Regions from separate parts of the Burkholderia sp. 22PA0099 genome, predicted to be linked through region 2. Evidence: predicted binding sites of a transcription regulator. Region 2 holds the regulator's gene; the other holds the start of a gene.
The links. Region 2 encodes NrdR, which represses ribonucleotide reductase genes. Its sites were predicted from a motif close to CACNANATNTNGTG; they were not measured.

Region 1: the regulator NrdR is predicted to act here: its motif matches at 2,716-2,729, upstream of AB4851_RS33065 (ribonucleoside-diphosphate reductase subunit alpha).

The regions. Positions count from the first base shown of each region.
Region 1 covers NZ_CP163165.1:3,982,222-3,986,637, forward strand. Annotated here, with positions in the region: gene AB4851_RS33065 (ribonucleoside-diphosphate reductase subunit alpha) at 1-2,440, opposite strand, end outside; gene ampD (1,6-anhydro-N-acetylmuramyl-L-alanine amidase AmpD) at 2,904-3,488, opposite strand; gene AB4851_RS33075 (PP0621 family protein) at 3,485-3,787, opposite strand; gene AB4851_RS33080 (inner membrane protein YpjD) at 3,809-4,416, opposite strand, start outside.
Region 2 covers NZ_CP163165.1:3,757,941-3,762,356, reverse strand. Annotated here, with positions in the region: gene AB4851_RS32105 (SDR family oxidoreductase) at 1-159, opposite strand, end outside; ZMP/ZTP riboswitch at 395-494, shown strand; gene glyA (serine hydroxymethyltransferase) at 636-1,883, shown strand; gene nrdR (transcriptional regulator NrdR) at 1,890-2,375, shown strand; gene AB4851_RS32090 (GspH/FimT family pseudopilin) at 2,536-3,096, shown strand; gene AB4851_RS32085 (type IV pilus modification PilV family protein) at 3,111-3,467, shown strand; gene AB4851_RS32080 (PilW family protein) at 3,464-4,264, shown strand; gene AB4851_RS32075 (hypothetical protein) at 4,396-4,416, shown strand, end outside.

The sequences.
Region 1 (4,416 bases), 220 kb from region 2:
CCAGGAACTCGTTGACCACCGTGAACTCGCCCGACAGGTTCGACTTCACGAACAGGTTCTGGAAGGTCGGCTCGATACACGGCGAGACGCCGATGATGTTCGAGATGGTGGCGGTCGGCGCGATCGCGATGCAGTTCGAGTTGCGCATGCCGTGGACGGCGATCCGCTCACGCAGCGGCGCCCAGTCGAGCGATTCGCTCATGTCGACTTCGACATAGCCGCCGCGCGCTTCTTCCAGCAGCTTCAGCGAATCCTGCGGGAGGATGCCGCGATCCCACAGCGAACCGCGGTAGCTCGAGTAGCGGCCGCGCTCTTCCGACAGCTCGGTCGACGCCCAGTAGGCGTAGTAGCAGACCGCTTCCATCGAACGGTCGGCGAACTCGACCGCCGCATCCGACGAGAACGGCGTGCGCAGCAGGTGCAGGCAATCCTGGAAGCCCATGATGCCCATGCCGACCGGGCGGTGCTTCAGGTTCGAGTTACGTGCCTTCGCCACCGCGTAGTAATTGATGTCGATGACGTTGTCGAGCATGCGCATCGCCACGCTGATGGTGCGCTTGAGCTTGTCGTGGTCGAGCGCGTAGTTGCCGTCCGCCTGCTTGACCAGGTGAGCGACGAGGTTGACCGAGCCGAGGTTGCAGACCGCGATTTCGGTGTCGCTCGTGTTCAGCGTGATTTCCGTGCACAGGTTCGACGAGTGGACGACACCGACGTGCTGCTGCGGGGAACGGATATTGCAGGGATCCTTGAACGTGATCCACGGGTGGCCCGTTTCGAACAGCATGCCGAGCATCTTGCGCCAGAGTTGCTGCGCCGGAATCTTCTTGAACAGCTTCAGCTCGCCGCGCGCGACCTTCTGTTCGTAGCCGACATAGGCCGCTTCGAATTCGGCGCCGAACTTGTCGTGCAGATCCGGGCAGGTCGACGGCGAGAACAGCGTCCAGTCGGTGCCTTCCATCACGCGCTTCATGAACAGGTCGGGAATCCAGTTCGCCGTGTTCATGTCGTGGGTACGGCGGCGATCGTCGCCGGTGTTCTTGCGCAGCTCGAGGAATTCCTCGATGTCCAGGTGCCACGTCTCGAGGTACGCGCACACCGCGCCCTTGCGCTTGCCGCCCTGGTTGACCGCCACGGCCGTGTCGTTGACGACCTTCAGGAACGGCACCACGCCTTGCGACTTGCCGTTCGTGCCCTTGATATGCGAACCGAGCGCACGCACGCGCGTCCAGTCGTTGCCGAGGCCGCCGGCAAACTTCGAGAGCAGCGCGTTTTCCTTCAGCGCTTCATAAATGCCGTCGAGATCGTCGGCAACCGTCGTCAGGTAGCACGACGACAACTGCGAGCGGCGCGTGCCCGAGTTGAACAGCGTCGGGGTGGAGCTCATGAAGTCGAAGCTCGACAGCACGTTGTAGAACTCGATCGCCCGCGCTTCGCGGTCGACTTCGTTCAGCGACAGGCCCATCGCCACGCGCATGAAGAACGCTTGCGGCATTTCGATGCGGGTGCCGTCGACGTGCAGGAAGTAGCGGTCGTACAGCGTCTGCAGGCCCAGATAGCCGAACTGCAGGTCGCGGCTTGCGTCGAGCGCGGCGCCCAGGCGCGGCAGATCGAACTGCAGCAGCTTGTCGTCGAGCAGCTCGGCTTCGACGCCGCGCTTCAGGAATTGCGGGAAGTATTCGACGTAGCGCGCCTGCATCTCGCCTTGCAGCACTTCCTCGCCGAGGATTTCGCGACGGATCGTGTGCAGCAGGATGCGCGACGTGACCTGGCTGTAAGCCGGGTCCTTCTCGATCATCGTGCGGGCGGCCAGGATCGCCGAGTCGTAGACCTGGCTCAACGGCACGCCGTCGTACAGGTTCTTGATCGTTTCCGTGACGATCGGCTCCGGGTTGACGGCATCGCCCAGCCCTTCGCAGGCCGCGCCGACCAGCGCACGCAGGTCGGCCAGGTCGAGCGGACGCGTCACGCCCTTGTCGGTCACGTTCAGGCCGACGGTGCCGGCCGGTGCGTCGACCGGCGCGTCGGCATGCGCGCGCTCGAGGTGACGCTTCTCGCGGTACAGCACGTAGGCGCGTGCGACGTTGTGCTCGCCGCCGCGCATCAGCGCCAGTTCGACCTGATCCTGGATGTCTTCGATATGGAACGTGCCGCCGTTCGGGCGGCTGCGCACCAGCGCGCGCACGACGCTTTGCGTCAGTTGCTCGACCAGTTCGCGCACACGCGCCGACGCGGCACCCTGGCCGCCGTTCACCGCGAGGAACGCCTTCGTCACGGCGATCGCGATTTTCGACGGCTCGAACGCCACCACGCTGCCGTTACGGCGGATCACCTTGTAGTCGGCGAACGTCGCCTGCGGCGCCAGTGCGGGCGCCTGCGAAGCCGTTCCAAGAGGGCGCTGCGCGCTCTCGTATTGGGACGTCCCGGTGTCGGTCGTTTGCATGTGCAAAGCTCCTGGTGTTGGATGGTGCGGAGAGATCCGCGGATTTGAAGATTAATGCGCCGGGCTTGGCGCGGGCGGCAAAACACAATAGCGGCACGGGCCGCGCGATACCGTACAACCGACGTCTGTTTTCGTCATGCGTATCGCGCCCCTTGCCGCCTGGTGTGTCTGCGCTATCCGCGGCGCGCCGGGCTGGCCAGGCGCCGCGCTCAGAATTCGTGCCGGCAGCCCCCTGCCGGTGGAGCGGGCCACCTTGGCGGCGCCCACTGTTTTAACACTATATCTAGTGACAAACTCGTCAACTGGCACCAAGTATAGTGGACGTTCTTACTATCTCAAAACGGAAAATTTGGGGCTTCGCTATTGACAGCGAAGCACATTGGCGAAGGCGTAGACGGGGCAAGGATCAGGCGAAATCGTCGCGGCAGCGCAGCGTGCCGAGCGGTGCTCGACGCCCGCCCGGTTAGCGACGATAAGGAAAGGATTCGGGGCCGAGGCCGGTATCGCTCGCATAGCGTTGCCAATCGAAGCACGGGCCGGGGTCGGTCTTGCGGCCCGGCGCGATGTCGGCATGCCCCGCCACCGCCTCGACCGGATAGCGGGCGGCGAGCGCGCGCGTCAGCGTGGCCAGCGTGGCGTATTGCGACGGCTCGAACGGCTGGTCGTCGGCGCCTTCGAGTTCGATGCCGATGGAAAAATCGTTGCAGCGCTCGCGGCCAAGGAAGTTCGACGCGCCGGCGTGCCAGGCACGCGCGTCGCACGACACGAACTGCACCAGCTCGCCATCGCGGCGGATCAGGAAATGCGCCGAGACGCGCAGGCCGCGCAGGTTGGCATCGAAATAGGGATGGGCATCGCAATCGAGCCGGTTCTGGAACAGCGCCTCGATCGCCCCGCCGCCGAACTCGCCGGGCGGCAGGCTGATGTTGTGCACCACCAGCAGCGTGGGCGTCACCCCTGCCGGCCTGGCCTCGTGATTCGGCGACGGCGCGTGGCGCGCACCGCGCACCCAGCCGTACGCGTCGATCACCGGCAGCGCTTGCGTCACGCGCCGCGGCCGGCCGACGTCGTGTGACGTGCCGCGTGCTCGGTGCTGCAGAAGAATTCGCCGCCGGCGGACACCGCCTCGCCCTTCGGCGTGTGCACGCCGCAGTGCGCGCAGCGCACCATCGGCTCGGGCAGCGCGGCGGCGCGCTCGGCCGACGGCCGCGCGCCGCCGAAGCCGCGCCCGGAAGACGGGCCGCCGGCCGAGCCGCCGCGTGCGGTGCGTTCCTGCGCCTGGCGCAGCTTGCGCGCCACCCAGGAGCCGGCGAAGAACAGGAGGATCAGCAGGAGAAGGTTACGCATCGAATTCAGACCATCAGACCATCAGACCACGGAACGGTGCAGCAGCACCTCGAGCACGAAGCGGCTGCCGACATAGGCAAGCAGCAGCGCGCCGAACGAGGCGAGCACCCAGCGTGCGGCGCCGCGCCCGCGCCAGCCCGACAGGCGGCGCGCGACGAGGATACCGCCGAACATGAACCACGAGAGGATCGCGAACACCGTCTTGTGATCGAAGCGCAGCGCGCGCGCATCCACCTGCTCGCTGAACAGGATGCCCGAGGCGAGCGTGAGTGTCAGCAGCACGAAGCCGGCGGCGATCAGACGGAACAGCAGCTTTTCGAGCGTCAGCAGCGGCGGCAGCGTTTCGAGCCAGCCCGCCAGGAAACTGGCCGACTCGATCCGCGCGCCTTGCCGCAGCGCCTGCAGGCGGCGCTCGACCATCAGCATCAGCACCGCATGCAGTGCCGCGATCGCGAACAATCCGTAGGCGATGTTGGCGATCAGGAAGTGCATCTTGAACAATGGCGCGGCCGCATACGGCAGCACGCGCACGCCGCCGAACGCGAGCGGCAGCAGCGAAGCGGCGCAGGCCAGCGGCAGCACCAGCAGGCGCAGGCTGTCGAGCCGGAAGAAGAAGCTCTCGATCCAGT
Region 2 (4,416 bases):
GAGCTCGACGGGCAGCAGGGCTGCGCCCAGTTCGGCGGCGAGTGCGTCGAGGCGGTCCTTGCGGCGGGCGCTGGCGACCACGCGGTGGCCGCCCTTGACGAACGCTCGGGCGATGGCGGCGCCGAATCCTGCGGATGCGCCGGTGACGAACACGATCATTGCTGCTCCTGGTCGGTAGGGTGAAACGATAGGGGGGATCGTTAGCCTACTGAGAATGCCGCGTTGCGGCAAGGCGACATGCTCCGGCCGCGGGGCCGGCCAAGCGTGTGCCGACCGCTCGGAAAGCCGCGTCCGGCTTGGGAGTCGGATTGATTTTGTTCGTGCCCCTATTGCTTCGGCGGGGTGGCCGGCCGGTTGCCTATTCATCGGGCATCCAATAAACTACGGCGCTCATCAGCCCCTGCGTGACTGGCGATAGAACCCTCGGGTTCAAGGTGGAGCATCCCACCGTGAAGCGCAGGGCTTCGTTTTTGCCGTTCGCCTGGGCAGCCGTTGTGCGCCGTTGCGTACATTGCCGGTGGCTGTCCGCCTTGCGTCAACCGGATTTTTCCGTCGCGCCGGGCTGGCCATGCCGCCAGCATTGCGCAATGTACTCGGCCGCCCCGGTCAACCTGTACACACTTGACGGAAACCGTATGTTTGACAGAGCCCAAAGCACCATCGCGAACGTCGATCCCGACCTCTGGCAGGCGATCCAGCACGAAAACCAGCGCCAGGAAGATCACATCGAGCTGATCGCTTCCGAGAACTACACCAGCCCGGCAGTCATGGCTGCGCAAGGTTCGCAACTGACCAACAAGTACGCGGAAGGCTACCCCGGCAAGCGCTATTACGGCGGCTGCGAGAACGTGGACGTGGTCGAGCAACTGGCGATCGATCGCGTGAAGGCGCTGTTCGGCGCGGAAGCGGCGAACGTGCAGCCGAACTCGGGTTCGCAGGCGAACCAGGGCGTGTTCTTCGCGGTGCTGAAGCCGGGCGACACGATCATGGGCCTGAGCCTGGCCGAAGGCGGCCACCTGACGCACGGCATGGCGCTGAACATGTCGGGCAAGTGGTTCAACGTGGTCAGCTACGGCCTGGACGCGAACGAAGACATCGATTACGAAGCACTGGAAAAGCGCGCGCACGAAACCAAGCCGAAGCTGATCATCGCGGGCGCCTCGGCGTTCTCGCTGAAGATCGATTTCGAGCGGATCTCGCGCGTGGCGAAGGACATCGGCGCGTACTTCATGGTCGACATGGCGCACTACGCCGGCTTGATCGCAGCGGGGCTGTATCCGAACCCGGTGCCGCACGCCGATTTCGTGACCACGACGACGCACAAGAGCCTGCGCGGCCCGCGCGGCGGCGTGATCCTGATGAAGGCGGAGTTCGAGAAGCAGATCAACTCGGCGATCTTCCCGGGGATTCAGGGTGGCCCGCTGATGCACGTGATCGCGGCGAAGGCGGTGGCGTTCAAGGAAGCCGGTTCGGCGGAATTCAAGACGTATCAGCAGCAAGTGGTGGACAACGCGCGCGTGCTGGCGGAAACGCTGGTCAAGCGTGGCCTGCGGATCGTGTCGGGCCGCACGGAAAGCCATGTGATGCTGGTGGATCTGCAAGCGAAGAAGATCACGGGCAAGGCGGCGGAAGCGGCGCTGGGCCTGGCGCACATCACGGTGAACAAGAACGCGATTCCGAATGACCCGGAAAAGCCGTTCGTGACCTCGGGCGTTCGCCTGGGCTCGCCGGCGATGACGACGCGCGGCTTCGGCACGAAGGAAGCCGAGATCGTCGGCAACCTGATCGCCGACGTGCTGGACAACCCGGAAGATGCGGCTACGCTCGAACGCGTGCGCGGCCAGGTCAGCGAGCTGACCAAGCGTTTCCCGGTCTATCGCTGATCGCCGATGCGCTGCCCGTTCTGCCGGCATGAGGACACGCAGGTTGTCGATTCCCGCGTGTCCGAAGATGGCGCCGCGATCCGGCGCCGCCGCCGCTGCTCCGCCTGCGACAAGCGTTTCACGACGTACGAGCGCGTGGAGCTGGCGTTGCCGGCGGTCGTCAAGAAGGACGGCAGCCGCACGGAATTCGACCGCCGCAAGATCGTCGCGAGCATGCAACTGGCGCTGCGCAAGCGGCCCGTTGCGGCGGATGCGATCGACGCGTCGGTCGCCCGCATCGAGTATCAACTGCTCGCTACCGGCGAGCGCGAGGTGCGCAGCGAGAAGCTCGGCGAACTCGTCATGAACGAGTTGCGCGAGCTCGACACCATCGCTTACGTGCGCTTCGCATCGGTCTATCGGCGTTTCGAGGATGTCTCCGAATTCGCCGACGTGATCGAGGAATTCCGCCGCGCGGTGCCGGCCAAGCCGGGCCCGGCCCGCAAGCGCTGATTTCCTTTCCTTCCGCTTCATTCCCGCTCTCCTGAACCGATCTCGTCGCAACGATTGTTGCCGGCGATGACGGTTTGCGCCATTAGGCCGTTCGGCCAATGGCGCGCCTGCGTTCGTCCCGCTACAGTCCTCGCATCGTTCTGGCGAAGCGGGGTTGGGCATGCGGATCACGAAACGGATGGCGGGCGTCACGCTCGTGGAATCGATGCTGGCGATCGCGCTGCTTGCGATCGTTGCGGCCTACGCGTCGCCATCGTTCGTTGTCTGGCGGCAGCGCGACCGAGTGGAAGCCGGTGCAATGTCGATGCTGGCGGCGCTGGCCACCGCACGCGTCGAGGCCGTGTCGCGAGGCGTGCGTGTCGCGGTTTGCCGCGGCGATCAGAACCCCGTATGCGCAACGAGCGGGGGCACTTGCAAGATCGAAGGTGAGTGGTCGTGCGGATGGAGCATCGTGTTGCCCGATTCGCACCGGCATGAGCCGGCAGTGCTCCGGCGAGTGCCGGCCATGTCGGGTGTGCGAGTCGACGGCGCGGCCGGTGGTGTGGTGTTTACGCCGCCTGCGGGGCAGGTGATCGGCGGCTTTCGGCGCTTCGAATTTTTACCGCAGGAGCTGCGCGGCGTGGTGGACGGCGCACGAGCAATACGCGTTGCGCGTTGCCTCAGGATTGCCGCAGGCGGCCGCGCGCGCGTCACGGCTGGACGCTGCGGGGCAACGCAATGAGGTGCGCGCGAAGGATGGCCGGCAGCGCTTTGCTCGAAGTGGCGATCGCGATGCTGTTGCTTGCGGGTGCAACGATTGCTGTGCTCGGCGCGCAACTCGCGATGCAGCGGGCGGCATCCGAAGCTGCCACGCGCATGCGGGCGTTCCGGATGGCCGACTCATGGGCGGAGCTTGCGCGCAGCGGAAGTACCTCGACGATCGACCTCGTGCGCGCCTCGGCAGGTTTGAACGACATGCAAATCGACAGCACGATGCGCGCTGCATTCGCACAGGTCGAAGTGCGATGGCGGCGCGATGTACCGGCATCGAACGATAGGGTTTGCAGCCAGGGTTGCGTGGCGTTGGCGTTCTCGGCGGGAGGGGAGCGATGAGGCGACGTCATACCGAGCAGGCGCATACGCTCATCGAAGCATTGATCGCGCTGGCGTTGGCGGCCTTCGTCGTGGCCGCCGCCGTGTCGCTCTACCGAGCGCAACGCAGCACGCATGGGGCGTCGCTCGACGGCATGCGGGCGCGCGATGCGGCATCCACGGCGCTGGCCTTGATCGCGCAATCGGTGCGCATGGCCGGTTTCGTGCCGCTCGATACGCCGGTTGGCGCAGCGAGCGCGCCACTGTTCGGATGCGCGTCGGCACGGCCATCCGGAGATCCGGCGCGACCCGGCTGCTCCGGCGCGACGACCGATTCCGACGGCCTGCAGGTGCGCTACATCGGCGACGCGGTATCGACCTGGCCGACCGCGAGCGGGCAGGTGACCGACTGTCTCGGGCAAGGCGTCGGTGCGGAGGTCGAGCGTCCATCGATCGTCAATCGCTACTTCGTTCGCAACGGCAGCCGCAGCGGCGAACCGGAACTCTATTGCGAGGGCGGCGGGCGCCCTGGTGTGGCCCAGCCGCTTGTGGAGGGCGTCGAACGGTTGCGCATGCGTTACCGCTTGCACGACGAGGCGGCATGGCGAGACGCCGGAACGATCACGGGGGCGGCATGGGCGAACGTGGTGGCTGTCGAAGTCTGCGTCGAGGTGCGTGGCACGCCAGGGTCGCGGGCAAACCGCTATGTCGATTGCGATGGTCGAGCACGTGGGGTCCGGGATGGTCGGGCACGCTGGATCGCACGGCAATGGCTGTCGTTGCGTAACGGCATTGCCGCCGAAGGCGCCACGCGATGAACCGAGCCCGTTTCATCGCGCTATCGCACGGCCGCCGCCGGCACGAGCGCATGACGGGTGCGGCCCTGCCGGGCGTGCTTGCCATCTTGTCCGCGATGCTCGTCGTCAGCGCGGGAGGTTTCGAGATGTCGATGTCCGATGCGCGCGCGGTG